4 regions of the Heyndrickxia sp. FSL W8-0423 genome follow, and region 1 is predicted to be linked to each of the others. Evidence: riboswitches for the same ligand, from Rfam matches in the RefSeq annotation. Region 1 holds a riboswitch; each other region holds the start of a gene.
What was found. Region 1 has a riboswitch for S-adenosylmethionine ahead of MKY81_RS10140 (cyclase family protein). Riboswitches for the same ligand answer to the same signal wherever they lie in the genome.

Region 1 (7,660 bases):
TTTTAATATGCTTGTTGGAAATTCCCTTTCCTTCTAAAAAAAATTGTTTGACGTCCTTATTGTGACACACTTGGGCAAACCCGGCCATCAATGCTTTTCCCATTGCGTTTGTTTGAATGTTGATGTAAAGATGTGTAATTTCAATCGCTGTTAATGGTCGTTTATGAGAACCTAAAAAATCAAATAGAAAACCTTGTTTATTTACATAATCAACCTTATCCGGACTTGGTATATGCGGCGGTCGGACATATACACCTTTTGATAACATAACTTTTCTCGCCTTATCATGTAATTCGGAAACGGAAACAAGTAAATTTCTAAAAAAATCACTTACGTCCGAACGTGCAGAAACACCTATTGCTATACCAATAGTCGCCATTGCAACAATCTCTAATTTTTGTATATACATAAGAATAAATACGTCGGAAAACAATCTCGGAGCATTTACATTTACATCTTCATCAGTAAAACCGACTGGTATTGTGCAATTTTCTTTTTTAAAAATCTCCGTAATAATGTTGATGTCGTTTTCTGCTATACTTAGGGAATTCTCGATAAGAGGATGGATTTCTTTATCCTCACAAATATTTTTAAAATATTTCATGACACAAATAGCTAAACTATCATTCATATATTGAGTCCATAGAAAACCCATTTCCGAAGCAGTAAGCGGAATATTATGTTCGGTCATTACTTTTTCACGTCCTTCTAAATATCGCTATTGCTATATTTATGATGGTATTAAAACCGAAACATTATTCATTACGGATGAGTGAAAAGCATGTCATCCTAGATGGATTGTATATCGAGTTTGATAAATAAGCGGAAAAATTTCTCTTAATTCAGAAATAGCACTGAAAATACCTTAAATAGACAGAAAAATTCCGACTATTCACTCAAAAAACGTGAAATTAAGTCATTTTTCTTTGCTTAATCGGAAAAATTCCGCTTATATACCACGATTTGAGCTCCATTCTGCTGGCTATCCGGAAAATATCCGCTTATTTTGATGATGTTTGGTTGCTCAAAAGGACATCAATAAGTAAAAAAAATCAACAAGTTGACTACAATTTTCTAATTACAGTAGTAATATCCCATAATCGTTGATATATTAGTGGAAAATAAGAGACCAAATCATATTCGATTTGATCTGCTAATTGCTTTATTTAAGTAAGTATTTCCTAACCCCATATTTCTTTAGAAAGATCCACAATATATTTCAACTTCGCCCATTGCTCTTCTTCCGTTAAAATATTCCCATGATGCGTAGAGGCAAAACCGCATTGCGGGCTGATACATAATTGCTCTAATGGTACGTATTTTGTTGCTTCTTTCACGCGTGCTTTGATCGTCTCCTTCTCTTCTAATGTGCCATGCTTCGATGTGAAGACTCCCAGAACGACTTGGGGACCGCCATTTGGAATGTATTCCAAAGGTTCGAAATCTCCCGAACGATCGTCATCATATTCTAAGAAAAATCCGTTGACTTTTTCCTTTGCAAATAAAGTTGGCGCGATTTTTGCATAACTGCCTTCAAAAGCCCATTTCGATCGGTAGTTACCACGGCAAAGATGAGTCGTTACAATTAAATCTTCCGGTTTATCCTCCAGTACGCCATTTGCAACCCGTAAGGCCAATTCGATTAATTCTTCACGGGAATAACCGCTATCATTAAATGGAATTTCCGGTGCATTAAGACCGGCAATGTAGACATCATCTAGCTGAAGATAACGGCATCCGGCATCATAAAAGGCGTTGATTGACTCACGGTATGCTTGAATAATATCATTTGCATATTCTTCAATATCTGCATAAACTTCCAAGTTACGAATACCGGCATTAAATAATTGATTAGGACTCGGGATCGTTTGCTTTGCAATGGCACGGTCACCAACTATTTCTTTAAATTCAATAAAGTCCTTTATATGTGGGTGATGAGGATTAAATGAGATTTTTCCAACTACTCGAACATCGTATCGTTCGGTTTCCTCCCCTTTAAACTTAAAGCCATGCTCTGGGATATAGCCTTCTACACCATTTAAATGCTCTAGAAAATCTGTATGCCAAAATCTTCGGCGGAATTCTCCATCTGTGACAGCTTTCAGTCCGACTTCGATTTGTTTATCAACAACTTTTTTAATCTCGTCTGTTTCAATTTCATGTAGTTCCTGTGCTGTAATATGCCCTTCTTGGAAATCCTTCCTGGCCTTATGAATTCTCGCTGGTCGTAATAAACTTCCCACATGGTCTGCTCTAAATGGAGCTTTAATTAATGTTTTTGTCATTTTATTCTCTCTCCCTTAAGTATTTTTTATCTATCATTATGGCAAAATAGCAAATGAACGGACTGGAAAACCTGTTGCTTTCTCAGGCTTTGGACTAATATTGAAAATAACAGCTCCTTTGGCTGGCAGCTTATCTAGGTTAGTCAACAATTCTACTTGAAATGTATCTTGCTCAAGCACATAGTATTCACCAACGAGGGAAGCATTTTTGCGAAAATCAACAGCAGCATCTGTATCAAATGTTTCATGTCCGACAGCTTTAATTTGTCTTTCTTCAAATAAGAATTTTAAGGCTTCTAGTCCCCAACCCGGTGTGTGACTATTTCCCTCTTCATCTTTATTTTCAAATGCCTCCTTATCAGGCCAACGTTTTCCCCAGTCAGTGCGTAAAGCCACAAATGAACCTGCTTCAATTTTTCCATATTCTTCTTCAAACTTGAGGACATCATCAACGGATAAGATAAAGTCATTATTTTCTTCCGCTTCCTTCGATTTATCAATCACGATAAGAGGCAAAACGAGTTCTTTTAACTCTAGCTCCTCTAGATAACGTTTGTTGCGAACGAAATGTATCGGGGCATCGATATGTGTTCCATACTGACCTGGGAACTGGAAACTTTGTGCAAAAAAGCCGTCATCATGGGTGAAAAGTGTTGTGAACTCCGCATCGTCAAAAGCTGAGAAATGTGGGGAATTCGGGCCAAAAGTATGTGTGAGATCAACCCATTCCTTCTTTTGCAGTACCTCAAATGCCTTCAAAAGCTCATTGTCTGTTTTTACTGTTGACATTAAATCACCTCATATATAAATTTTTAAAATACTAAAAACCCCTCTTCTAGAAAACAGAAGAGGGGTGAATAAACGAATACATTACCTGCTCCTCTTATCTTCTAGCCTTACGCTACTGGAATTGGCACAGTACTTAAAAAAGTCCGCTGCCGAGGCTTCAAAGGGCCAGTCCCTCCACCTCTCTGGATAAGAAAATTCGAAATATTAAGTTATGGGTTTACTATACAGTTTAGAGAGGAATTTGTCAACATGAATGGATAAAATATTTGAGATTGCATACTTAGAAAGATTAACATTTAAATAGAATAAGCTAGCTGGAAACGAGGAAAAACAGCCTTGAACCCCGTATGATTACTGGTTCTATGGCTGTTTTGTTTTGTCGTAGAGTTTTGAATAATGTTTAAGAGGAACTTGATCAACAAAATTAAAGTAAGAAGTACTTCATACAGCGTTTATGAGGTACATGGTTTTCAAAATTAAAACAAGAAGTGCTTCATACAGCGTTTATGAGGTACATGGTTTTCAAAATTAAAAAAGAAGTACTTCATACAGCGTTTTTTGAGGTACATGGTTTTCAAAATTAAAACAAGAAGTGCTTCATACAGCATTTATGAGGTACATGGTTTTCAAAATTAAAACAAGAAGTGCTTCATACAGCATTTATGAGGTACATGGTTTTCAAAATTAAAAGAAAAAAAGGACATTACATATTAGTCATTAAAATATGTAATATCCTCGATAAATGTATTACTTTGTTCCAGTAGAACCATGTCCGCCACGGTTGGCATTTCCAAGCGATTCAACCTCAACTAATTCTACCGTCGGCATTTTTTTCATGATTCGGAACTGACAAATACGGTCGTTCATTTCAATTACGGTATCTCTTAGTGCATATGCGGGGAAAAACCATTGATCTTGATCACCTTTATATGATTCGTCAATGACTCCCATGGAATTCGTTTGGATGATTCCAAAATTCTTGAACGTACTTGAACGAGGGACGACATGTGCTTCGTATCCTTCGGGAAGTTCCATTGCAACGCCAAGCGGAATTAGTTTGAATTCATCTTTTTTTAATTCGATAGTTTTGGCTGCACGTAAATCTAACCAGTCACCTTGGACAATTTTATCGATTCTTATTAATTTTTCATCAAAATATTTAATCTTAATTTGTTGTGTTGACATGTTTTTCTCCTCTACTTCTAAAGAATAGCGATGGGTTGCCCAAAAAGCCCCCATCGCTAAGCTGTTTAATAGTCATAATCTGATTCTTTCATATCCTCAACAACTGACAGTAAATAGCCATTTCCCACTGTTGAGAAGAAATCGTGATTCGTTGTTCCGGTAGATAATCCATTAATAACAATCGGATTCACATCATCTGCTGTATCAGGGAATAGTGGTGCTAAACCAAGATTCATTAATGCTTTATTGGCATTATAACGAAGGAAAACTTTGACATCTTCCGTCCAGCCCACTTCGTCATATAAGGACTCTGTGTACTTCACTTCATTTTCATACAATTTATAAAGCAAAGAGTATGTCCATGATTTCATCGCTTCTTTTTCCGAATCTGTCAATTGCTCGAAACCAATTTTAAACTTATATCCAATATACGCTCCATGTGCCGATTCATCTCTGATAATTAGCTTGATGACTTCTGCTACGTTGATTAATTTTGCTCTACCTAAATAATATAATGGTGTGTAAAATCCGGAATAAAATAAAAATGATTCTAAAAAGACACTGGCTACTTTCTTCTCTAACGGAGTACCGCTCTGATATATTTCATCAATGATACGCGCTTTCGTTTGAAGAAAATCATCTTCTCTCGCCCATCTAAAAATATCTTCAATTTCCTTTTTTGTATTGAGTGTGCTGAAAATCGATGAATAGCTTCGCGCATGCTCGGATTCCATAAATTGAATATTATTAAGTACCGCGATTTCATGCTGTGTTTTTGCATCTTTCCGCAATGCATCAATGCCATTCTCCGATTGGAGTGTATCGAGCATCGTTAGCCCGCCAAATACCTTTTCTACTAAACGTTTCTCAGGATCAGGAAGCTTCGTCCAATCAGATTTATCTTTAGACACAGGCATACGTGTCGAAAGCCAGAATTGTTCTGTTAATTTCTCATACGTCATTTTATCCATAATATCTTCAATATTATTCCAATTTATTGCATCATAATAATTCCATTCCATCTAAAGTCTTTCCCCCCTTAAATACTGCAAGATTCACAATAGTTCGCACCTACTTCAGTTCCATCATCCGTATACGTCCTGATGTAATAAACTGATTTAATGCCTTTTTTCCACGCATAATTTCTCAAGATATTCAAATCTCTTGTTGTTTTCTTCGTAGGATATTCACTGTTATTTTTCCATTCATACATCCCAGCTGGTAATTCAGATCTCATAAACAGCGTCATACTTAAACCTTGATCGACATGTTTTTGTGCTGTTGCATACGTATCAATTATTTTTCGTTGATCGATATCATAGGCAGATTCATAGTAAGGAAGTGTTTCAGTCGTTAAATATGGTGCTGGATAATACACTTTTCCACGCTTTCCTTCGGTACGTTCCTCAATTCGTTGAGTAATTGGATGAATGGAGGCAGTTGCCTCGTTCACATATGAAATCGATCCTGTCGGCGCTGTTGCAAGCCGATAGGCATTATATATTCCATATTCCATAACTGATTCTTTTAATTGTTGCCAGTCCTTATGATGTGGAATAAAAATATCTTTAAATAATTCTTTCACTTTTTCATGTTTAAATTCAAAATCCGGTTCGTTTAAATATTTGTCAAAATATTCACCTGTTGCATATTTCGATTTTTCAAACTCATAGAACGTTTTTCCCGTTTCGATTGAAATTGCATTACTTTCAACGAGCGTCCAATAGTTTAATAGCATAAAATAAATATCCGTAAATTCCAATGCTTCAGGAGATCCATAATAAATTTTATTTTTGGCTAAAAATCCGTGCAAGTTCATAGCTCCCAAGCCAACTGAATGATACATATCATTCCCATTTTTTACAGACGGCACGACATCAATACTCGAATGATCGGTTACGTATGTTAAAGCACGCAGCATCGTGCGTACGGATTTTCCAAAGTCAGGTGAACTCATGAGATTGGTGACATTCGTTGAGCCTAAATTACAGCTGACATCATTCCCTAATTGAGCAAAAGTTTGATCATTATTTATCATGGAATCCTTCTGCACTTGAAAAATTTCCGTACACAGATTAGACATGATGATCGTTCCGTCAATAGGATTGGCGCGATTCACATTATCGATATTAATGATGTATGGATAGCCGCTTTCATTTTGAAGATTGCTTATTTCTGTTTCTAAATCTCTCGCTTTGATTTTTGATTTACGAATATTAGGATTTTCAACCATTTTGTCATATTCTTTCGTAATGTCTATATATGCAAATGGTTTTCCGTAAACTTTTTCAACATCGTGCGGTGAAAATAAATACATATAATCATTGTTTTTAATTAATTCATAGAATTTATCCGGTACGATGAGGCCAAGTGATAAAGTTTTGATCCGCACTTTCTCATCAGCGTTTTCTTTTCGAACAGATAAGAAGTCAACGATGTCAGGGTGGAAGATATTTAAATACACAACACCTGCACCATCTCTCGCTCCGCCTTGATTGGCATAGGAAAAGGCATCTTCAAACATTTTCATCACTGGAACTACTCCATCAGCAAGTCCATATACACCTCTGATTGGATCATTATTCGCACGAAGATTCGATAAACTAATTCCAACGCCTCCGCCTAATTTGGATAATTGCAAAGCAGAGTTGATGCTTCTACCAATCGAATTCATATCATCGGAAACCGTTAAGAGGAAACACGAAACCATTTCCCCCGCTCTTTTTTTACCAATATTTAAAAACGTAGGGGTTGCAGGTTGATAGCGCTGGTTGATTAATTCGTCTGCTAAGTCAAGTGCCAATTGTTCATTCCCATCGGCTAAAGCAAGTGCATTAAAGGCCAAGCGATCTTCATATCTTTCTAAAAATCGATTCCCGTCATCGGTTTTCATTGCATATTGGGAATAAAACTTATAAGCACCCATGAATGAACGGAAACGAAATTTTTTATTATAAATACTTTTAAATACTTTTTTGACAAACTTCCGATCGTATTTATCTAGAAAATCGGATTTAATATAATCATTTTCAATTAAATAATCCAACTTTTCGTCCAATGAATGGAAGAATACTGTATTCGGATTAACATATTCTAAAAAGTATGCTTTAACAGCTGCCTTATCTTTATCTAATTGGATTTTTCCATCTTTAGGCAAATTTAATAGATTGTTAAGCGTAAAATACGTATCCTCTTTGACCTTTTTACTTAATTCCGGTGCTAGCAAGTCGCTTCACTTCCTTCTTAAAATAAATAACATCTTCATCTGTTCCGCTAAATTCAAATGTAAAGAGTAATGGTTTATCATATTTTTGGGCTAAATCCCGTGCGTTAAAGCAATAATTATGATCAAAATTCAAATTACCGCTGCCAACAAAGCCAACTAAATAGTCGAGGTTATT
Region 2 (7,660 bases), 800 kb from region 1:
TTGTACGCTCCAGCAACGACTTGATTGCATTTGCAGGTTGCAAATGTAGTGTAGGATCCGGTCCGGCTACGAATGCCCAATCGATGATTGTAGCAAGTGGTGCTTTACCAATTTTTTCACAAGTATCTACATTTGAAATTAGACCAGCACTAGCACCATCTGACATTTGACTGGCATTTCCGGCAGTAATTGTGCCACTTTCTTCAAATGCAGGTTTAAGCATTTGTAATTTTTGAAGCGTGGTTTGAGGGCGTATACATTCATCTTCTGTGATAAGTTGCTCAGAAATGGGGACCCCCACAATCTCTTCCTTAAATATCCCGGAGACCTGAGCTCTGGCGGCCCTTAATTGTGATTGTTCTGCATATTCGTCCTGCTCTTGGCGATTAATATTAAATTGGCGATTCGCCTTTTCAGATATTCCGCCCATCGATTCATTGGAGAGTGCACACCATAGTCCATCGTCTAGCGAATCTTTAAATTCTACTGATCCCATTTTGACATCTTTGCGTAGTGTAGAAAAATGCGGAGCATTCGTCATAGATTCAAAACCACCAACAACGAATAGATCCCCTTCGCTCCTTTCTATTCGACGAGCAGCATCAGCTACAGCTGCTAAACTAGCAAGGCAAACATTGTTTAATGTGATGGCTGGTGTATTAATATCCATCCCAGCATTAAACACAACTTGACGTGCCGGATTTTGGCCCTGTCCGGCTTGAATAACGTGACCAAAAATAGCACCGTCGGCTTGTGCTGCTATAGGATAACGACGAATCAACTCAGAAACTGTATTAACACCTAGTTCAATCGCTGATTTAGAGTGGAACATCCCTTTGAACCTACCAATCGGGGTACGAACACCATCTATCAAAACAGCCTTTTTCAATTGAATCACCCTTATATTTGAAATTTTATCACTAAAAATTCATGTCAATGAATTTAATAAGTCATGTCAATGAGTTCCGATACGTTTCGCGTGCATATAAAGTAGCAATAATACTAAGCACCCCAAGTGCAATTAGATAGATTGCAATCGGCCAGTACTGACCATCGAATTTTGCTAGCAAAGCAGTAGCAATAATCGGTGAAAATCCTCCCGCGAGAATCGCTCCAATTTGATAACCGATTGATGCACCACTTAACCGTGTCTTTGTAGAAAAGAGTTCGGAATAATACACAGCCTGCGGTCCGTAAACAGCATCATGTAAAACATTCAAGCCTAGGATAATTCCAATTGTTATCAAAAAAACGGAGCCCGAATTCATAAACCAGAAAAAAGGAAAAACAAATAATGTTGAAGCAACTGTTCCAAATAAATATACTGGCTTTCGTCCGATCTTATCGGATAAGTAAGACCATAGTGGCATCGTAACAAATCCAATAGCCGAAGAGATCATCACTGCATTGAGTCCAACCGAGCGATCAATCCCATGTGTACTTACAAGATAAGTCAGAATAAATACGGAATAAACGTAAAACACAGCATTTTGTACTAATTTCATTCCAATCGTTAAAAACAATGGTTTCTTCTGATTACGTAGAACAGTTATAACTGGCCGTTTCTCTTGTTGCTTTTTTTCTGCAACGTCTAGGAATACTGGTGATTCACTCACCTTTAAACGAATATAGAGTCCAATCGTAACAAGCACAATGCTTAATAAAAATGGAATTCTCCAGCCCCAATTGAGGAAGGCTTCATTTGACATGTTTGTTGATACGAATGAAAATACACCCGTGGATAGAAGGAGCCCTGCAGGAACTCCCATTTGTGGAAAGCTTCCGAAAAGTCCCCGTTTCCCCTTCGGTGCATGTTCCACAGCCATTACTACAGCTGATCCCCATTCGCCACCGATGGCAAATCCCTGTATAACACGTAGGAGACTAATTAATAGTGGTGCAAGTACTCCAACTGAATGGTACGATGGGAGTAATCCCATGAAGAATGTAGATATTCCCATAAGCAAAAGAGAAATCGTTAGTACTTTCTTTCGTCCTAGCTTATCTCCATAATGCCCGAATACCATACTTCCAAGCGGTCGAGCGATGAATCCTGCCGCATAAGAGCCAAATGCAGCTAATGTCCCATATAGTGGATCAAAATTAGGAAAAAATAATGCTGGAAAAACAAGTGCAGCCGCCGTTCCATATAGATAGAAATCATACCATTCTATCGTCGTTCCTATAAAACTAGCGAGAGCAACTTTTCGATGCTCCTTGGAAAAGTCCTTTTCCTTTTCTATTATTTCCTTTTCAATCAATAGACTTTGAGCCAAAACAAACCCCTCCTCTATTTACATTTAACTATTTTAAAAAACTTGTTGAACTTACATAAAGGTAAAAGTTAATTTAGTTATCTGACAACCTAGTGAAAAAAGGCATCCAGACTTGATTACATTTTGTAAAACTTACTTGTAATGGTAAACCTATTTGTAAATCTTGATCTGAGTCGAGCAACAGATGGGTCATCATCGTTGGTCCTTCTTCTAACTTAACCACTCCAAGAATATAAGGAGTCACATCTTGCCAAGCAGGATGTCCTGGCCTATGTACAACACCCCATGTTTTCAACCGCGCTTTCCCGGAAGCCTTTTTCCACTCTAATTGATTGCCCCAGCAATATGGACATAACGTTCGTGGGTAAAAAATCCATTGATCGCAATCTGTACATTTTTGTAAATAAAATTCATGTCTCGCTATTGCATCCCAGAATGGTTTTGAAACAGTGGTTATCGTAGGACCGGGAACGACGAGATGTTCATACTTCTCACTCATGACTCCACCCCCAGTACCAAAGCTGTAGCTTCACTTAACGTCGCACCATTTCCGGTAACGAGTGCGAGCTCTGCATTTCGAATTTGTCGAGAAGTTGCTTCGTGCCTTAGCTGACGCACAGCTTCGATTATATGGGACATACCTCCAGCAAGATCTGCTTGCCCAACCCCAAGTTGACCTCCATGAGTATTGAGTGGCCAATCCCCATCGTGTCCAAATGAATGGTCTTTCATCCAATCACCAAATTTTCCAGGTGCGCACAAACCAGCATTTTCAATCGTGATACCTACAACGCTCGTGTAGCAATCATATAAAGAAAGTAAATCGATATCTTGTACACTTACATTTGCTTGACCAAGTGCAGCTGAAATAGCATATGATAATGGTGCCGATTCTAAAGCCGGAGCATGACTGACAGCCCGGTGAGTGATTTTTTCCCCTGCACCAAGTAAAAAAACCGGTGGATGGTCTCCACTAGGTAGATTATTTTTAGAAGTGATAACGAATGCTGCACCACCACCAACCGGCATTACAATTTCAAATAAATGCATCGGATCGATAATCAGTGGTGAATTTAAAACTTCCTCGACGGAAAGTGGTTTCCCATAGAAAATTGCATTCGGATTGAGTTGAGCATTTTTTCTTGCCCAATGTGCAATAAGAGCAAATTGTTCCTGAGTTGATCCATATTCCTCCATGTGTTGCCGTTTCAATAAGGCATATGAAGTATTGGCACCCGATGCTCCGAATGGTACATCGAATTCCCGAATGGGGTTTCGATTAGGTGAACGTGGATTTCCATTTCTTTCATTCGTATTCGCCAGTACACATACAACTGTTTCACACATCCCAGCTTCAATGGCTGCTGCAGCTCGCCACAACATTCCTGCAGCGGTTGCTCCTCCAAGATCGACCACATTTGAAACTTTCGGTTCAAGACCAAGATACTCCGCTACTGTTGCAGGTACATGTTGTGGAGTTTCACCCACTTGTGGACCGACTAAAAGACCATCAATCCCCTCTTTATCTAGCCCAGCATCTTGGACCGCTAATCGAACCGACTCTGCAATTAATCCTAAAGTCGTTGCTCCATCTGTATAACGAACCGGAGTAAGTTCCGCAATACCGATGATTGCGCAATTTGGAACACGTCGCTTGATCATCATACGAAGCTCCTTTCTAATAAGGAAATATACTCTAGAAGACTATTTGGATTATGAAGGGATCCCTTGTTTTTCACCTGCTGTCCTAACACCGTTGAACGTGCAGCGCCTTCCACTTTCTTACCGTTAATTGTATAAGGAACCTCATTTACACTGTAAATACGACGAGGTACATGCCGTGGAGAAGCTTTTTTACGAACATTGTTACGAATAACATCAGCTAAATCACTATCTAATTCTCTATCCTTCAAAACCACGCACAATACTATTTCTTCATCTCCCGCATTTGGTAAACCAAACACCAATGAATCTTCTATTTCCGGAATTTGCTCCAGAACACGGTAAATTTCAGCAGTACCTATACGTACACCGCCAGGATTAAGAGTTGTATCGGCGCGCCCGTAGATGATGATTGATTGTTCATCAGTTTGTTCTGCTAAATCTCCGTGCGTCCAAATACCAGGACGTTTAGTAAAATAGGATGAATAATACCGTTCGTCACCGTCCTCTCCCCAAAACGTAAGTGGCATGCTCGGAAACGGCTTTGTGCACACTAAGTCACCTTTTTGATGAAGAACAGATACATCCTTTTCATCGAACACATCGACCGCCATCCCCAGTGCCTTACAAGTAATCTCTCCTCGACGTACAGGATGTACGGGAGAGCCCATTACGAAACAGCCAATAATTTCGGTTCCACCGGAAATCGATGCTAGTAAAATGTCTTTTTTAATATAATCATAGACCCAATCATATTGTTCGGCTGAAAGTGGTGCACCGCAAGAAAGAACACTACGAAGCTGTGACAAATTATGCTCCTGACCAACCGAATAACTGGCTTTTTGTAAAGTTTCCAAATACTTTGGACTCGTACCAAAATGTGTGACGCCAACTTTTTCAGCAATCTCCCATAAAACTCCAATATTGTCCTTAGGTAATGGTGATCCGTCATAAAGGAGAATTGCGGCGCCGCTCGCAAGTCCCGAAATTAACCAGGGATACATCATCCATGCGGTATTTGTATACCAAAACAATATATCGCCATGCTTTATATCACAATGCAACTGATGTTCTTTCACGTGTTGAATTAAAGTACCGCCGACCGAGTGGACAATCGCTTTTGGAAGCCCTGTCGTTCCCGACGTATAGAGTATGTATAAAGGATGATTAAAAGGAACTCTCGTAAATTCCGGAATGAACGGGCCGTTTTTACACAGTTGATTCCAATTTAATACATGCTTTGACTGGTTCTTTAAAAAATCATCGCCTTCAGTTAACGTTACTATGGCTGACACCTCGTCAAGGACCTCGGAAATCGCACGGATATTATCACGGATATCAAAATGTTTACCGTTATATTGATACTCCAACACTGTAATCAATACCTTTGGTTGAACTTGGCCAAGCCGATCAATAATACCTTGAGAGCCAAAATCTGGGGAACACGAAGTCCATACCGCTCCTAATGAGGCAGTTGCCAATAAAGCTACTAATGATTCGATTTCGTTTGTCACAATTCCAGCAACACGATCTCCACTTCTTACACCTAAATTCCGTAAACCTTCTTGCGCTTTCGCCACCTTGCTACGTAATTCTCGTAGTGAAAAATGTGAAGTAGTACCATCCTCTCCAGCAACAATTACAGCTATTTCTTCTTCCTCTCCCATCAAAACATTTTCTGCAAAATTCAATTGAGCCCCCGGGAACCATTGGGCTCCTAATATTCCATCAACGGTGGGTGGAATGAATACCTTCTTCCCCTTTTCTCCGATGATTTTTGCAAAGTCCCAAACGCCAGACCAGAACTCTTCCGGATGAGCTATTGACCAACGATGTAGGCGCTCATAGGGAAAGAGAGGAAATCCAACCTGCTCTGAAAATCCTTTCAAGTTAGACTGTGAAATCCAATTTTCGTTTGGCTTCCATAAAATGTTTGGATCTAATACATTGTTTTGTTTTTTCATCATTTATCCCTCCACTAAACTAATCAAATATAACTTATAATATTGGTTTACTTGGATTAACGAATGAAGACGACTATTGTACTTCTCTTCATCCAAAATATTTAAATAAAAAACCCCTCATCACAATAAGAAGAGGGGTCCTCATCTTATCTTTCAGATACATACGTATCTGCAGGAATTAGCACCGTTCCATATAGGGGGTTGCTGGACGTCATTGGGCCTGGTCCCTCAGTCGCTCTTGATAAGAATATATTTAATTGGTTTAAATTTCTTAATAAATTGAATTTTATAATCAATCAATCTGATTGTCAATTATTTTTTTACTCTTAGGCTGTGTGAAAACACTTACATTCATGTGGCTGTTAGAAATATTTTTATTATTCATGATCGTGATACTGGTTAAAGTCCTGTATCCCAGTTCTAATCCCATATTAACGGTCTTTCCAAACCGATCATACGTAAATATTGTAAAAATTGTCCGGCATGAACTCCATCATGATAGGCAATTCGCAGAAGCATGTCCCCTAAGTATCGCTGATAGCCTACATCACTGCGATCGATAAGTCTATTTTTTAATTCATCGGTTGAAAGAGATTGAACATATGAAATGAAATTGTCAAAGTAGGGTTTCGATAGTTCAATTTCTTTTTCTATTGATATAATCGGTTCCTCATCAAATGAAGCTGGTGCCTCCTCTTTAATTGAACCATTTTTCTCTAACATTAAATGATAATAATAGCTAGATGTCCAAACGTGACGGATCATTTCTCCAAAAGACATTGCATCTTTATCCGGTTGCCATTCAATCCAGCTATCAGGCAATGACCTCCATAATTTAATGGAACGACGACGTGTTTCTTGCAAATTTAAAATACTTAACTCAATCGAATTCATTCAAATTCCTCCCGTAAATTCTTTACTAGATTATTGTAGTATAAAAACATTTAGGGTATCATCGAAATATGAATGTATATCCGAATATTTCATATATTGCAAAACTCATAGCCGAACCAACGCGTGCCATCATTTTAGATCGTTTAATGGATGGGAGAGCACTGCCAGCCAGTGAACTAGCTTATATGGCGAAAGTATCCCATTCAACAATTAGCTCCCACCTTGCAAAGCTTGTTGAAGGAAATCTACTAGTAATGGAGCAGCACGGAAGACATCGTTACTACCGGCTAGCCAATGAGGAAGTCGCCGAGGTCATTGAAAAATTAGGAACGATCGCACCGCAAGCTGAAATTCGCACATTACGACAATCAAGTCAAATGAAACAAGTCCGTCATGGTCGAACTTGCTACGACCATTTAGCTGGAGAACTTGGTGTAAAAGTGACTCAATCTTTGCTTGATAAAAAAATCATCATTTTAGACAAGGAGGCATTTGTTGTTACTGAACAAGGGAAAAACTGGTTTCTTCAATTAAGAATTAATATTGAAGAGGCTACGATTAAAAGGAGGATTTTTGCTAAACCATGCCTTGATTGGAGTGAAAGACGCTATCATATGTCAGGCTGGTTAGGTGCCGCGATTGCTACTCATTTTTTTACACAAAAATGGATCATAAAAGCTGAGTCGATCCGTGCGGTTCACCTTACACCAAAGGGAAAACAAGCATTGCAACAGTATTTTGGAATTGAAATGTAGGTTACAGCAATTGCATTAAAATGCATACAAATGCTGGAAAAGAACGATCGATTTCTTTAAAGAAAGTTATCATAATACTAGAATATAATTAGAAAGATTGACCATTCAT
Region 3 (7,660 bases), 640 kb from region 1:
CAAGCATCGTTTTTAATTTACTTGGGACTTCATAGGACAATTCAGTTAATCGCCCACCACCGGCAATATTAATAAAATAACTATCGTTCATTTTTCCAATATCGACTGGGATGGTGTCACCTTGTACTATTATATCCGTTGCTGCTTCAATATCACGCGGGATATGGAGAGCTCTTGCAAAATCATTTGTCGTTCCAACTGGAATGACACCTAATTTCGGGCGGTATTTCTGTTCGGCAAGCCCGTTAACGACTTCATTAATGGTACCGTCCCCCCCGGCCGCAATGACAATGTCATACTTACGTTTAACAGCAACTTTTGCCGCTTCAATCGCATCTCCGGCACCTGTTGTCGCATGACATGAAGTTTCATATCCGGCAACTTCTAATTTTTTCAAAACTGTCGCAAGATGTTTCTTAAACACTTCACGCCCAGAGGTTGGATTATATATTATTCGTGCTCGTTTCATTTTCATCATCCTACTCTTTTTGTTACAAAATAAATAAAAACTCATCTCTTTTTAGTATATATTACAACTTTTTTGAAACAAATAGGTATACTACTCAACTCGTTCTACATAGAAAATCTGGCCATAGCCAGACCATTATAACTTATTAATTCTAACGACAATATCATACCGCTTTTGATTGTAAAAATCTAGTACTATTGAATTTTTGTCGCATTTCATCAAAACAAGCTACCCCCAATAAATGAATCCAAAATAATCATTATATTATTCACTATGATGCATTTATTTATGCATAAAAATGAAACCCCTATAAAAAAAGTACTAGTCCTCACATTAAGGCTAGTACAAAAATTACAAATTAATTATTTTTCAAACAATACCACTCCGCGTTCTTTAAGAAATTGCACAGATTCAAGTAATGAATGTTCATCGATCTGGTACACCTCTTGTACCGTCGTTTTCCATTTATTAAAATCCTTCATTTGAATTTCTCGGATATTTCGGTAGGTCATCACCTTTATCGTGTGATCTCTTAAAAAATAGCATTCATGCCCATTAAATCGGACAGCTGAAATTCTTCTCATCGTTGTATTAGCATCATCATCAACGTAGGATTGTTGAATATCTTCTATAATGTCTGTCTCAGATAACGGCGTCCACTCAATTTCCTTTTTTACGAAGGATTTCCCATTCGAACGGCGATCAATTTCGAATTTATCCATCGTTTTTTGGGTAAAAGCAATTTCTTCACCAAAACCATGTAAAATATGTTTTCTCTTTGCTTCTAGCTCAACTGGCTTCATAATTGGTGAGCCATAACCAACATCCACATAATATTGCCTTTGATCAAGCGTCACCATAATGGCTAAATGGCCCGGGTTTACCCTTACTAATGAACAAGCAAAGCCTAATCGGGATAATAGTCGGGAAAAATTCATGTTTAATGTATAGCACGTTCCTCCCCAACCTTTTTCCTTTAAGTTTTCTACAAAAACCTCAATTGGGGGAACATAGTTTGAATGCTCTTGAAAATAATGAAACTTACTGAAGGTTTCATAAGGAATTCGTGATAAATGTTGTTGTATCAACCGCTGCAAATAATTTAAAGATGGAGTTTCTTTTTCTAATTTTAAATAGTTTAAATAGTCCTCGATTGTTTGTTCCACATTTACCACTCTTTCATTATGCCATTAAGAAAATATATCTTTTATTCATTCTCGCAAAAAGTGAAAAATCCTGCAATATGATTGAATCGTATGTTAGAAAAACTTAATATTAATCTATTTTTTATTTCTTTATATATTTATAGACATAGGAAACAAGGAATTTGTTTCATTCTTTTTTTCTTTATTGAATACCCCCTTTTATATCCGGCCAATGTCTGGAATTTTTTGTTATAAAAAATTAAATTGACTTTTCTCATGCATTTGTGTAATTTAAATAAATAAGATGTAACGTTAATTTCATATTGTATCTCTTATAAAGAGTAGCGGAGGGACTGGCCCTATGAAGCTCGGCAACCTTTCATGATGATCATGAATCGGTGCTAAATCCTGCAAAACACTTGTTTTGAAAGATAAGAGAGGACGATTTCTTGTATGATGAGGCCTCTTTTAAATTGAGTGGCCTCTTTTATTTGTTCTTTTCTAAAAGGTCGTTGCTTTTCTGCAGCGGAAAGGAACGGTCCATTCTCAAAAAACTAACTTTACGAAAACAGCCTTTATTTTTAAGGAATGAAGAAAATCATGGAATATTCCATCATCATATCCAATTATTCTTATAAGAATAATAAATATATTGTTTAGATTTAACTGAAAAAGTGGTCATTGTACAGGATATTGCGAATGTCGTTGTTTTTTTAGCATCAGCATTTTCCGACTATATAACCGGGCAAGGAATTAACGTAACAGGTGGAATGACAATGAACTAAGGAGGAATTAATGTGACAAAACAACAAGAAAAAAAAGGAAGTCTTCTCGCACTATTACCATTATTAATTTTTGTACTTCTTTTTATCGGAACGGGAATTCTTGCAAATGATTTTTCCAAAATGCCTTTAAGTGTGGCGGTCATTATCGCGGCTACAGTCGCATTATTAATGAACAGGAAGGAATCATTAACTAAAAAGATTGATATCTTTTGTAAAGGGGCTGGACATTCAAATATTATTTTAATGTGTGTCATCTTTGTTTTAGCCGGAGCTTTTGCCGGTGTTGCCAAGGAAATGGGAGCGGTTGAATCAACGGTCAATCTCGGATTAACCTTGCTTCCTGCAAATTTATTAATGGTGGGACTTTTCATTATCGGTTGCTTTATCTCTACCTCGATGGGAACTTCTATGGGTACCGTTGTCGCATTGGCGCCAATTGGGTTGGGGATTGCCACACAAACAGATATCCCTACAGCATTAGCTATGGCCACCGTTGTTGGCGGAGCGATGTTTGGCGATAATCTTTCAATGATTTCAGACACAACGATTGCTGCTGTGCGAACACAAGAAACACAAATGAAGGATAAATTTAAAGTGAATTTCTTTATCGTTTTGCCTGGTGCCATTGTTACAGCCATCCTTCTTGGAATCATCACCCTTGGAAATCATGCAAGTGTTGCCGGCGATCATCCGTATGAATTGGTAAAAGTTTTACCTTATGTAGCTGTCTTAGTCGCCGCTCTACTCGGAGTCAATGTTTTAATTGTACTGCTGGGGGGAACCATTTTTGCTGGAATCATCGGAATTGCTTATGGATCATATGACTTTCTAGGATTTCTACAAACCGTTGCAAAAGGCGTCATGAGTATGGAAGACATTGCGATCGTGGCAATTTTGATTGGTGGTTTAGTGGAAATTATTAAATATAATGGCGGAATCGATTATCTATTACACTTTGTCACTAGTAAAATTAGGTCAAAAAAAGGTGCCGAGTTTGGGATAGCCAGTTTAGTCAGCGTTGCGGATATCGCAACGGCAAATAATACGATTTCCATTATTATTACTGGACCATTAGCGAAAAATATCGCAGATGAATATGAAATTGACGGAAGAAAATCAGCAAGTATTCTCGATCTATTTTCTAGTTGCTGGCAAGGAATTGTTCCATACGGAGGTCAATTGCTCGCAGCTGCCAGTATTGCTTCCATTTCACCAGTGAGCATACTCCCTTATTCTTTCTATCCAATCTTGATGGGAATTTGCGGGGTGATAGCGATACTAGTCGGATATCCAAAACTTCAAAGAAAAAAGGCTATTCTTACTAATCCGCCTTTAAAAGAAAAGTCTTTATAATGTGTTATAATATAAAGATAATTCAAAATCTAACTTAATTATTATAGGAGTGAATATATCATGGTACAAAAAATGAATGTAGAAAGCTTTAATCTTGATCATACAAAAGTAAAAGCACCATATGTCCGCTTAGCTGGAGTGATTCATGGACAAAATGGAGATGTCATCCATAAATACGATATCCGTTTAAAGCAACCAAATAAAGAGCATATGGAAATGCCTGCGCTTCATTCACTAGAGCATTTACTAGCTGAAAATGTACGTAATCATCTCGATCATGTAGTAGATTTAAGTCCTATGGGCTGTCAAACAGGCTTTTACCTTGCCGTCCTTAACCATGATGATTATGATGGGATCCTTGACGCGTTAGAAAAAACATTAAATGACGTATTAGAGGCAAAAGAAGTTCCAGCTTGTAATGAAATTCAATGTGGCTGGGCTGCAAGTCATAGCCTTGAAGGCGCCCAAGAGCTTGCTCGCGAATTACTTGCGAAGAAAGACGAATGGAAAGAGATATTCGCAGATTAATAATCGTACAAACAGGCTGCTTTTCAATAGAAAGGCAGCTTTTGTTTTGTTTAAAATTGGTTTATATTTTCAAATTTTCATATATAATAGAGAAAATAACATTGGGGTGCTTTTATGGATATTGAGAAAATCTATGGCGATCTGCCTACTTTGGAAACTGACCGCCTCATACTAAGAAAAATAACCGGAGAAGATGTAGAGGATATGTTTTCTTATGGGTCCAATGATGAAGTATCGAAATACGTGTCTTGGGATACGCATCGTACGTTAGAAGATACAAAGGAATTCATTGATTTTGTTCTTGGACAATACAAAAACAAAAAGGCCGCACCATGGGGAATAGAATATAAAGAAAATGGCAAATTAATTGGAACCATTGAATATATCGGGTGGCAGCCCCGACACAATAGTGCGGAAATCGGCTATGTTCTTCACCAAGAATACTGGGGAAAAGGAATTACAACGGAAGCTGCCAAGGAGTTACTGGCATTTGGATTTAATAAAATGGAACTAGTTCGTGTTCAGGCAAGATGCTTCACTGAAAACATCGGTTCACAGCGAGTAATGGAAAAGATCGGAATGTCGTACGAAGGAACGACTAGAAAAGGGATGTTTATAAAAGGGAAACACCGCGATTTGAAGGTATACTCGATATTAGTAGAAGAATTTTTAACAAGTTAGAAGCAGCCTAAAGTAAGCTGCTTCTATTACTGTTATGAGAAATTTTCGCGATACCATTTCACGGCGTTCATCACTTCTGCTTCTGTTAGTTGATGGCCATAGTGGTCCCAAAACATGGTGACATTTGCTTCTTTTTCTTCAAGCATTGTTTTTAATTCCTCAGTTTCAGATGTACGAATTAACGGATCATTTGTGCCTGCCCCAATAAAAATTGGTGTATTTTTTAAAGAAGGAATGTTTAAATCTCTTCTTGGCACCATTGGATGGAATAGAATCGCACCTTGTAACGCTTTTTCAAAATAAAAGAGCAAGCTTGCAGCGATATTTGCTCCATTTGAATAGCCAACCGCAACAATATTTTTACGATCAAAGTCATGTTCCTTTGCCGCTTCATCAAGGAAGTTAGAGAGTTCCTTTGTTCTAAATTCTAAATCCTCTAAATCAAATACTCCTTCACTTAATCGTTTAAAAAAACGTGGCATTCCATGCTCAAGCACATTCCCTCTTACACTTAACACGGGTGCTTCTGGGTCAATCATTTCGGCAAGCTGTAATAATGAATGTTCATTTCCACCTGTTCCATGTAGTAACAATAATACAGGTTTCGAACTGTTGGTTCCCTTTTGAAAATAATGTTTCATGTTTCATTCACTCCTTTTACTTGGTGTAATCGGTGGTAATACCGTTTCTAGCCGTTCTCTATACATTTCATATCTTGGAGGAAGCATTAATTTATCACCTAGATTATCCACTGGCTCGTCAATCATAAAACCTGGTGGATCAGTTGCAATCTCGAATAAGATTCCACCTGTTTCGCGAAAATAAACGGAATTAAAGTAATTACGATCTTGAACAGGTGTTACTTGATATCCTAGTTCATTTAAATACGTTTGCCATTGAATTTGTTCCTCATCATCTTTCGTTCGCCATGCAATATGGTGTACCGTTCCGACCCCCATTTTCCCTCTGCTACCATAAGGAGTGCGTTTTACATCAATGATATTGCCAATATCTGCTTCGGATTTAAATCGGATATATTCTTCATCCTCCCCCACCTTTTGCAAGCCTAGGTTTTCTTCTATTAATCTCATTGTTTGATTAGGTGAGCTTGAAAATAGTGTTGCGCCGGCAAAACCTTTGATTGCTACTTCGGAATGGATTTGACCAACACTCCATTCACTTGTGTTGCCTTCTTCTCTTTCCACGATTTCCAATAGTAATCCATGTGGATCTTTAAAAAGAATGGATTCTTCATCGAAACGTATAATGGTCATAAATTCAATATTGTGTTCGTTTAATCTCCTTTTCCAAAATGGTAATGCACCTGTTGGAACCGCGTAGGATGTGACTCCAACCTGCCCATCTCCAATTTTACCTGGATAGGCATTTTCCCAAGGAAAAAAGGTAATAATTGTACCTGGGGTGCCGTTTTTGTCCCCAAAGTACAAATGATACGTGCCAGGATCATCGAAGTTTACCGTTTTCTTTACTAATCGAAGGCCTAATATATCGGAATAAAAATGGACGTTTTCTTGCGGATCACCAACAATCGCAGTAATATGATGGATTCCTACACTTTTCATATGTGTATCTCCTTTCAAAAGAGTAATTTATGTCAATGCGAAATTATCTCGAATTCGAGATAATTATATAAAAAATTTTCCCCTTCGTCAAATGAAGTTATCGATTCTTGGTCATATACTTCAAAAATTTATATACAGCCAGGGGTTCCTTTTACATTTTTGACCTTCTAAACAGAAAATCTATATACAAGCCGGCTTTCCTTTTACATTTTTGGCCTTCTACTCCATAAATCTTTATATAAAGCCGCTTTCCTTTTACATTTTTGACCTTCTACTTCATAAATCTATCGCATTCCTATCCTTATTATAATAAAAGACGTGTAACCGGATCACACGTCTTTTCCTTCTTCCTACGCTTTTGCTAATGTTTCTTTCAAGCTGCTATAAACTTCATTCCACAACTTTTCATCTTCGGTAAACGCTTGAGTGATTTTCTTGAACACTTCTTTTTGTTCTGCCTCAAAACGTTCATCCTCTTTAGGCGGCAATACAGAACGTAATTCCGTTACGAATTCTTGTACTTTTGGTGCGCGTGGTCCCCAAACGGCTTTTTCTTCTCCATTTTTATCGATAAAAATAAAAATCGGTATGGAGCGTGCTGTTCCGTTCGTTAAATATTGATCCATTAACTCAAGGTTTGAATCACGTAAAACCATGCGAATTTCGATATTAGAAGCCTCCGCTATTCTCATAAGGATTGGCTCGTTCATCATTGCATCTCCGCACCAATCTTCCGTAATCACAATAGCACGAAGCTCTTTTGCTTTCAATTCCTCAAAAAATGCTTGATCAGCTTCTGAAACTTGGAAACGATTATAGATTGATTGCAGGCTTTCTTTATGTACGTTCATCGAATCAACAAAGTCTTGTACTGGAATTCCTTTTTCAAACCATTCGTTTAATGTTGGCATATTTATCACTCCTATCCGTTATTGATTTAAAAATATCATAAACCATTCAATATTTCATTTTTGAACTCCGAACTATCCAATTTTCTCATCATTTGTTTGGCTATGCATAATGTTTAAGCTTTTTACTTTTATATAATGCTCTTTGCAAAAATAACCTAATAATTTATCGGTTTCCCAGTCATAAACGGGATATACAGTATCAATT
Region 4 (7,660 bases), 1.7 Mb from region 1:
GTATCAGAAGCCGTTTCAAAAGTTAGCCCCGCTTCAATCAATTCATTTCGTAATTCCACATAGTTATAAATTTCACCATTAAAAATAATCCAATATCGTTCATTTTCATATGTTAGCGGCTGGTGTCCGCTTTCTATATCAATAATACTCAATCTGCGGAAACCAAATTGAATATGCTCATCTTCAAAAAATCCTTCATCATCAGGACCACGATGAGTAATAATATCATTCATGTTTTTAAATAGTTGTCTGTCTGTTTCTCTTAATCCAACCTCGTTGTCATGTATACAACCAACAAATCCACACATTATGTATGTCACCTACTCCATTCCAAATTAACATACTTATTTATTACTATTTTATATTTTATTGAATACGTGATTCCAATGACCTGCCATAATGGGCAAGTATTCAACATTTTTCACACCATACTATACTATCATTTTTTTTTCCTTTTTGCAGTAGACAATATATATAATTTATTGGTAAGAACTGCGAATACTTATTTTTACAAAAGTAAGTGGAGTTACAAATACTGTAACTCCACTTGCAAAAGTATTATTTATTTAAAGTTTCTTTACGTAAGTTTTCGGCTTTATCTGTTCTTTCCCATGGAAGGTCAAGATCATGACGTCCGAAATGACCGTAAGCAGCTGTTTGTTTATAAATTGGGCGACGTAAATCTAACATTTTAATAATTCCTGCCGGGCGTAAATCAAAATGTTTACGTACTGCATCAATTAATACATCTTCAGATGCTTTTCCGGTACCAAATGTATCAATGGAAATAGATACCGGTTGAGCAACCCCAATTGCATAGGCAAGTTGGACTTCACATTTATCAGCTAATCCCGCTGCAACAATGTTTTTAGCTACATATCGTGCCGCATAAGCAGCAGAGCGGTCAACTTTTGTTGGATCTTTTCCGGAGAATGCTCCTCCGCCATGACGCGCATAACCGCCATACGTATCAACAATGATTTTTCGGCCAGTTAGCCCAGCATCACCTTGAGGTCCGCCAATAACGAAACGGCCTGTAGGATTAATAAAGTATTTCGTTTCCTCGTCAATTAACTCACTAGGAACAACTGGATTAATTACGTGTTCTTTAATATTGCGTTGAATTTGTTCCAAGCTAATTTCAGGATGGTGTTGGGTAGAAACGACGATTGTATCAATACGAATTGGTCGATCATTTTCATCATATTCTACTGTTACTTGTGTTTTTGCATCAGGTCGTAAATATGGCAATATTTCTTCCTTACGCACCTCTGCAATCCGACGAGCTAATTTATGTGCTAGAGAAATCGGTAACGGCATAAGTTCTTTCGTTTCATTGCAAGCAAAACCAAACATTAAGCCTTGGTCACCTGCACCGATTGCTTCAATTTCATCATCAGACATTTGACCTTCGCGTGCTTCCAATGCTTTATCGACACCCATAGCAATATCCGCTGATTGTTCATCGATTGATGTTAGGACTGCACATGTTTCTGAATCAAAGCCATATTTTGCACGTGTATATCCGATATCTTTAATTGTTCCACGAACAATTTTTGGAATGTCGACATATGTATTAGTTGTAATTTCTCCAGCTACTAACACAAGACCTGTCGTAACTGAAGTTTCACAAGCTACACGGGCATTCGGATCTTTTTCTAAGATTGCATCTAAAATGGCATCTGAAATTTGGTCACAGATTTTATCTGGATGTCCCTCAGTCACGGATTCAGACGTGAATAAACGACGCTTATTTGACATTTTTATTCCTCCCTCATACAATTACTATCTATTTTTACGCCTCACGGTACTCATTCCCTAATAGTATGAAATAAACCACAGATTTTATCCTAAACATAAAAATCCGGGTTCATAGGTTTCGAAAGTGGGTAATATCAAAAATGAATAAAACCCTTCCCCATCATATGTACTATGTGAGGAAAGGTTCATTACCCATGCCTTTCACTCTTATCGTTCAAGGATTTTACCTTGCCTCAGGTTAGCACCGTGCGTCCTAGCTGTTAGAAGTAAGATGTTAGAATTTTGAGGAGCAAAACCTGCTTCTCTTTCTAACTTCCAAATCACTAACTATAGAATGTCGGTTGCCGGGTTTCATTGGGCCTGTCCCTCCACCAGCTCGGGATAAGAGTATCCGTTCAAGGTAAAATATTACGCAATTTGTTGGATGGTGTCAATAAATAATTTTTCTATTTTAAACTTGTACAATTGACTTCCTTATTATATTGTGGAATTGAAAAAACTTTTAATTTAACAATTTCATATATTTTAAAAAAATGCGCACATATAGTATAGACTATATATATAATTGTGTTATACTAATTAACGAATAAAAGGATACTTAAATTTTTTATAAAGGAAGGTTAGTATAAATGAAATCAGCTACTTTTTCAAATACATTAACAAATGTTTTAGCCGGAAAAAACGTCCTTACTCAATTAGCTGTACCTCAATTAGTGGAAAAGGTATTAGAACGGGGTGAAGGAATCTTAACATCAACAGGTGCGGTCCGTGCTGAAACTGGAAAATATACTGGCCGTTCCCCTAAAGATAAATATATTGTTGAAGAAGCTTCTTCAAAAGATGCAATCGATTGGGGTTCTGTAAATCAACCAATCTCCGAGGAATCATTTAATAAATTATATACAAAGGTGATTAATTACTTACAAGAGCAAGAAGAAGTATTTGTTTTTAAAGGATTTGCGGGTGCTGACAAAAGAAATCAATTACCGATCCAAGTGGTAAATGAATATGCTTGGCATAATCTATTTGCGCAACAATTATTTATTCGACCAACCGAAGAGGAACTAAAAACCCATGAAGCACAATTTACTATTTTATCTGCTCCCAATGTGAAAGCGGATCCATTAACAGATGGGACTAATTCGGAAACGTTTGTCGTTGTTTCGTTTGAACGTCGGATTATTCTTATAGGCGGTACTGAGTATGCCGGTGAAATGAAGAAAAGTATTTTTTCAATCATGAATTATCTTTTACCTCAAAATGATATTCTACCGATGCATTGTTCCGCAAATGTAGGTGCTGAAGGAGATGTCGCTTTATTCTTCGGATTATCCGGAACGGGCAAAACGACGTTATCTGCGGATCCAAATCGCCGCTTAATTGGTGATGATGAACATGGATGGTCATCGAATGGTGTATTTAATATAGAAGGTGGATGCTATGCAAAATGCATCGGTCTTACTCGCGAAAAAGAGCCACAGATCTATGATGCAATTCGATTCGGTGCAGTTTTAGAAAATGTAATGGTCGACGAATTGACTCGTGAACCATTATATGATGATGCGACATTAACTGAAAATACACGTGCTGCATACCAAATCCAAGCAATTGACAATATCGTTGAACCAAGTATTGCTGGACACCCACAAACAATTGTCTTTTTAACAGCAGATGCTTTCGGGGTATTACCTCCAATCAGCAAATTAACAAAAGAGCAAGCAATGTATCATTTCCTAAGTGGGTATACTTCCAAACTAGCGGGAACAGAACGTGGAGTTACTTCTCCAGAAGCCACTTTCTCAACTTGTTTTGGTTCACCATTTTTACCTTTGCCAGCTACAGTATACGCTGAAATGCTAGGGAAAAAGATTGATGAGCATGGGGTTCAAGTCTTCTTAGTCAATACAGGTTGGACTGGCGGAGAATATGGGGTAGGAAGCCGGATGAAATTAAGTTATACAAGAGCAATGGTTCAGGCTGCATTAGAAGGAGAACTTCAATCGGTCGAAACAAAACAGGATGATATTTTCGGATTGCACATTCCATTACATGTACCCGGAGTGCCTGATGAAGTGTTGATTCCTAATAAAACATGGGAAAACCAACAGGCATATGATGAAAAAGCACAAGAGCTTGCCACAAAGTTCAAAGAAAACTTTAAGAAATTCGGTCATCTTTCACAAGAAATTGAAATGCATGGCGGTCCAATTATAAAATAATATAAAGGAAAGGGACTGGAAGAAAATGACTAACATTTTCCTTCCAGTCCCTTTCCTTTATATCGATTATCATTAATTACTTGAATTCAATGAAATTAGTTGGTATGTGATTTTCGTTTTTTCACTTTCCCACTCAAGCTTTCTAATTACCGCAGTTCCTCTTGTTTCACTTTCTTTCGTTTTACGTATATCCATTGGAATATCAATTGGATACAAACGGTATCCTTCCTTTTCCAATATGAATAAGTTTTCTTCTAATCTTTTTTCATTTCCTTTAGTTATGATCATTGTATTTAATTCTAATGGCATCCCCATCGTTACAGCCTCCCCTTTCGAACATAATATTCCTTTTATTTTACCATGTTTATGACCTGTTTTTCATCCAGGAGCATAAATCAGTAACAATTTGACGGTTTATTGCAGGTGGAAAATAATGAGTATAATTTGGAAAATACCATGTCTCAACTTCTTTTTTATAAACTTTTAACCTTTCTTCCAATCTTATTGCATGTTCAATTGAAACATTCCTGTCTTTTACTCCGTGAATAATTAATACTGGTTGATTAAGTCTGTCGATCGAATATAAAGGGGTTCGCTCTTGATAAAGTTCAGGATATTTTTTTGGTGTCCCTCCAATTACTCGTTTCAACATTTTACGTAAATCTTTTCTTTCATAATAAGTAAGGAACATATCGGATACACCTCCCCATGTCACTACCGATTTAGCATCATTTCGATTGATCGCAGTATGAAGAGCCATTATCCCTCCTCTTGAAAATCCAAAAATATGTATTCGATTACTTTTTACTCTTCGGTACTGCTTCAAAAGATCAAAAGCAGTATATGCATCTTTTCGATCTTCTCCCCCAAAATCTTCATTCCCTTCCCCACCGCGATTTCCTCGATAAAAAGGGGCAAATACAATAAATCCCTCCGCTGCAAATTGCCCAATACGAGCAGGTCTTACCATACCGACGTTTTTAATTCCCCCTCTTAAATAGAGAAAACCATCATATTCTTTATCATCTCGTGGTTCAGCTAATAACCCCTTAACCTTCAACCCATCTGATATATAGGTTATCATACACATTCGAACGTTTGGATTCGGAGAAGGAAAAGGCTGCTTCTCAATTACGTATGAACTGATACTAATTTGCATTACATTTTAACCTCCAACCTTTTACTTCTAACCTCTAAAAAATAGGCATTCACACATTTTTATGTTTATCATACGATACTTTATCAGAATTAGTAACAAAAAGGAGGATAATGGGTCATGAAAAAAGGGCTTAAAATTAGCTTCTCACTATTAATGACCGCCATTCTTATTTTTTCCCTAGGTGCCTGTTCCAAAACAGAATCCTTAAAGAAAGTTCGAGTGGCAGAAGTTACACGTTCGGTTTTCTATACACCACAATATGTCGCAATTGAAAAAGGTTTTTTTAAAGATGAAGGACTGGACATTGATTTAAAAACAACCGCTGGTGGAGATAAAACGATGACTACATTATTATCTGATGGAGCAGATGTAGCATTAGTTGGTTCTGAAACGTCCATTTACGTTTATGCACAAGGGGCTGAAGATCCGGTCATTAATTTTGCCCAACTAACGAGAACAGATGGAACCTTCTTAGTTTCTCGCGAAAAAAAGGAAGACTTCTCATGGGATCAGTTAAAAGGGTCCACTTTCCTCGGTCAGCGTAAAGGCGGTATGCCGCAAATGGTTGGCGAATTTGTACTAAAAGATAAGGGAATCGAACCTCATAAAGATTTGAAATTAATTCAAAACATTGATTTTGCTAATGTCGCAAACGCTTTTGCTTCCGGAACCGGGGACTATGTTCAATTATTCGAGCCGACGGCATCCGTTTTTGAAAAAGAAGGGAAAGGTCATATTGTTGCCTCTTTCGGTAAGGAATCCGGTAGTGTGCCCTACACCGATTACATGGCGAAAGAAAGTTTTCTTAAAAAAAATAAAGATACACTTGAAAAATTTGTTCGTGCTATTTATAAGGCAGCTAAATGGGTAGAAGAAAATGATCCTAAAGAAGTGGCCGAAGTCGTTCAACCATTCTTTGAAGATGTTGATGTTGAAATCTTAGCCTCTTCCATTGAACGATATCAAAAGCAAGGTTCATTTGGAACAGATTTAATATTAAATGAAGAAGGCTGGAATCACCTACAAGATATCCTGGAAGAAGCTGGTGAATTACCAAAAAGAGTCGACTATAAAACACTAGTCAATACTTCCATCGCTGAAAAAGCTTTACAAAATAAATAAGGAGGTTTTCTTATACTATGAGCTTCCTAACCGTCCAAAATGTCCACCATAGTTACTTCACACCGAAATCAGTGACAAACGCCTTACAAAATATAAGTTTTGACATAGAGGAAGGGGAGTTTATTTCCTTAGTAGGACCTAGTGGCTGCGGAAAAACAACAATGCTATCCATACTGTCTGGTTTAATTTCACCAACGGAAGGAAAAGTATTGATTGATGGCAGGTTACCTAATTCGCAAACGACTTCAATTGGATATATGCTCCAACAAGATTATTTATTTCCGTGGAAAACAATCGAAGAAAATATTTTACTAGGGTTAAAACTTCAAAATCAACTAACCGCGGAAAAAAAGGAGAAAACGCTCGGACTCCTTAAAGAAATCGGTTTAAGTGGAATTGAAATGCAATATCCTAAACAGCTTTCAGGTGGAATGAGACAAAGGGTCGCATTAGTGCGAACACTTGCGATCAATCCGAAAATATTATTTTTAGATGAGCCTTTCTCTGCATTAGATTACCAAACAAAATTAAAATTAGAGGATTTAGTCTTTGATACGCTTAAAGCCTATCGAAAAACAGCAGTCCTTGTCACCCATGACATTGGAGAAGCCATTTCGATGAGTGACCGAATATTATTATTTAATGCTAAGCCGGGAAGATTACACAAAGTATTCTCCGTTCCAGAGGAATTGCGCAATCTCCGTCCATTTGATGTAAGAAGTAAAGAAGCGTATTCAATATTATTTCAAGAAATTTGGAAGGAGTTGGAGTCACTTGAAAATGACGGATAATACCGAACTCCTTCATCAACAATATCTTCATCACTTGAGAAAAGAAAAAAGATTGGTTCGTCTATATCAAATTATCATCTTATTTGCATTTTTCGCTTTATGGGAAGTAGCCAGTCGTTACCATTGGATTAACCCGCTTATCTTTAGTTCACCGTCAAAAATATGGAAATTATTCATTAGTAAACTTCAAGATGGCAGTTTGTATTTGCATACCGGGGTGACTGTATATGAAACGATGCTGGGATTCATACTTGGAACTCTTTTAGGTGCTATATTAGCTGGTATTCTTTGGTGGTCTCCAAAACTCTCAAAAATTCTCGACCCTTATCTCGTTGTTTTTAATGCGATGCCAAAAGTTGCATTTGGTCCAATGTTAATTGTTATTTTCGGAACAGGTTTAAATTCCAGTATTGCGATGGGCATCATTATTTCAGTTATCGTAACAACCATCGTTATCTATACAGCATTTCGTGATGTCGACCCAAACTATATAAAAGTATTACAAACATTTGGTGCTTCGAGGGGACAAAAGTTTAAAGAGGCCATTCTTCCTGCAACTTTTCCAACTATTATCTCAACCTTAAAAGTAAATGTTGGATTATCTTGGG

Region 2: another riboswitch for S-adenosylmethionine. It lies ahead of MKY81_RS14205 (acetoacetate--CoA ligase); the one in region 1 lies ahead of MKY81_RS10140 (cyclase family protein).
Region 3: another riboswitch for S-adenosylmethionine. It lies ahead of MKY81_RS06875 (SDR family oxidoreductase); the one in region 1 lies ahead of MKY81_RS10140 (cyclase family protein).
Region 4: another riboswitch for S-adenosylmethionine. It lies ahead of metK (methionine adenosyltransferase); the one in region 1 lies ahead of MKY81_RS10140 (cyclase family protein).

The regions. Positions count from the first base shown of each region.
Region 1 covers NZ_JBBPBE010000001.1:2,000,787-2,008,446, reverse strand. Annotated here, with positions in the region: gene MKY81_RS10150 (DUF3231 family protein) at 1-691, opposite strand, end outside; gene MKY81_RS10145 (5-methyltetrahydropteroyltriglutamate--homocysteine S-methyltransferase) at 1,182-2,285, opposite strand; gene MKY81_RS10140 (cyclase family protein) at 2,322-3,074, opposite strand; SAM riboswitch class I at 3,166-3,267, opposite strand; gene MKY81_RS10135 (dUTP diphosphatase) at 3,822-4,259, opposite strand; gene nrdF (class 1b ribonucleoside-diphosphate reductase subunit beta) at 4,325-5,281, opposite strand; gene nrdE (class 1b ribonucleoside-diphosphate reductase subunit alpha) at 5,299-7,485, opposite strand; gene nrdI (class Ib ribonucleoside-diphosphate reductase assembly flavoprotein NrdI) at 7,463-7,660, opposite strand, start outside.
Region 2 covers NZ_JBBPBE010000001.1:2,803,493-2,811,152, reverse strand. Annotated here, with positions in the region: gene MKY81_RS14225 (acetyl-CoA C-acyltransferase) at 1-898, opposite strand, end outside; gene MKY81_RS14220 (MFS transporter) at 951-2,276, opposite strand; gene MKY81_RS14215 (Zn-ribbon domain-containing OB-fold protein) at 2,350-2,775, opposite strand; gene MKY81_RS14210 (thiolase family protein) at 2,772-3,938, opposite strand; gene MKY81_RS14205 (acetoacetate--CoA ligase) at 3,938-5,902, opposite strand; SAM riboswitch class I at 6,046-6,150, opposite strand; gene MKY81_RS14200 (DinB family protein) at 6,323-6,796, opposite strand; gene MKY81_RS14195 (ArsR/SmtB family transcription factor) at 6,865-7,551, shown strand.
Region 3 covers NZ_JBBPBE010000001.1:1,358,338-1,365,997, reverse strand. Annotated here, with positions in the region: gene MKY81_RS06885 (diacylglycerol kinase) at 1-469, opposite strand, end outside; gene MKY81_RS06880 (arylamine N-acetyltransferase) at 832-1,635, opposite strand; SAM riboswitch class I at 1,944-2,052, shown strand; gene MKY81_RS06875 (SDR family oxidoreductase) at 2,289-2,399, shown strand; gene MKY81_RS06870 (Na+/H+ antiporter NhaC family protein) at 2,412-3,752, shown strand; gene MKY81_RS06865 (S-ribosylhomocysteine lyase) at 3,813-4,280, shown strand; gene MKY81_RS06860 (GNAT family N-acetyltransferase) at 4,395-4,961, shown strand; gene MKY81_RS06855 (alpha/beta hydrolase) at 4,994-5,602, opposite strand; gene MKY81_RS06850 (ring-cleaving dioxygenase) at 5,606-6,544, opposite strand; gene MKY81_RS06845 (thioredoxin family protein) at 6,895-7,455, opposite strand; gene MKY81_RS06840 (hypothetical protein) at 7,528-7,660, opposite strand, start outside.
Region 4 covers NZ_JBBPBE010000001.1:3,743,505-3,751,164, forward strand. Annotated here, with positions in the region: gene asnB (asparagine synthase (glutamine-hydrolyzing)) at 1-308, opposite strand, end outside; gene metK (methionine adenosyltransferase) at 559-1,761, opposite strand; SAM riboswitch class I at 1,966-2,149, opposite strand; gene pckA (phosphoenolpyruvate carboxykinase (ATP)) at 2,391-3,980, shown strand; gene MKY81_RS19150 (DUF2584 domain-containing protein) at 4,053-4,295, opposite strand; gene MKY81_RS19155 (alpha/beta hydrolase family protein) at 4,345-5,139, opposite strand; gene MKY81_RS19160 (ABC transporter substrate-binding protein) at 5,257-6,261, shown strand; gene MKY81_RS19165 (ABC transporter ATP-binding protein) at 6,279-7,052, shown strand; gene MKY81_RS19170 (ABC transporter permease) at 7,036-7,660, shown strand, end outside.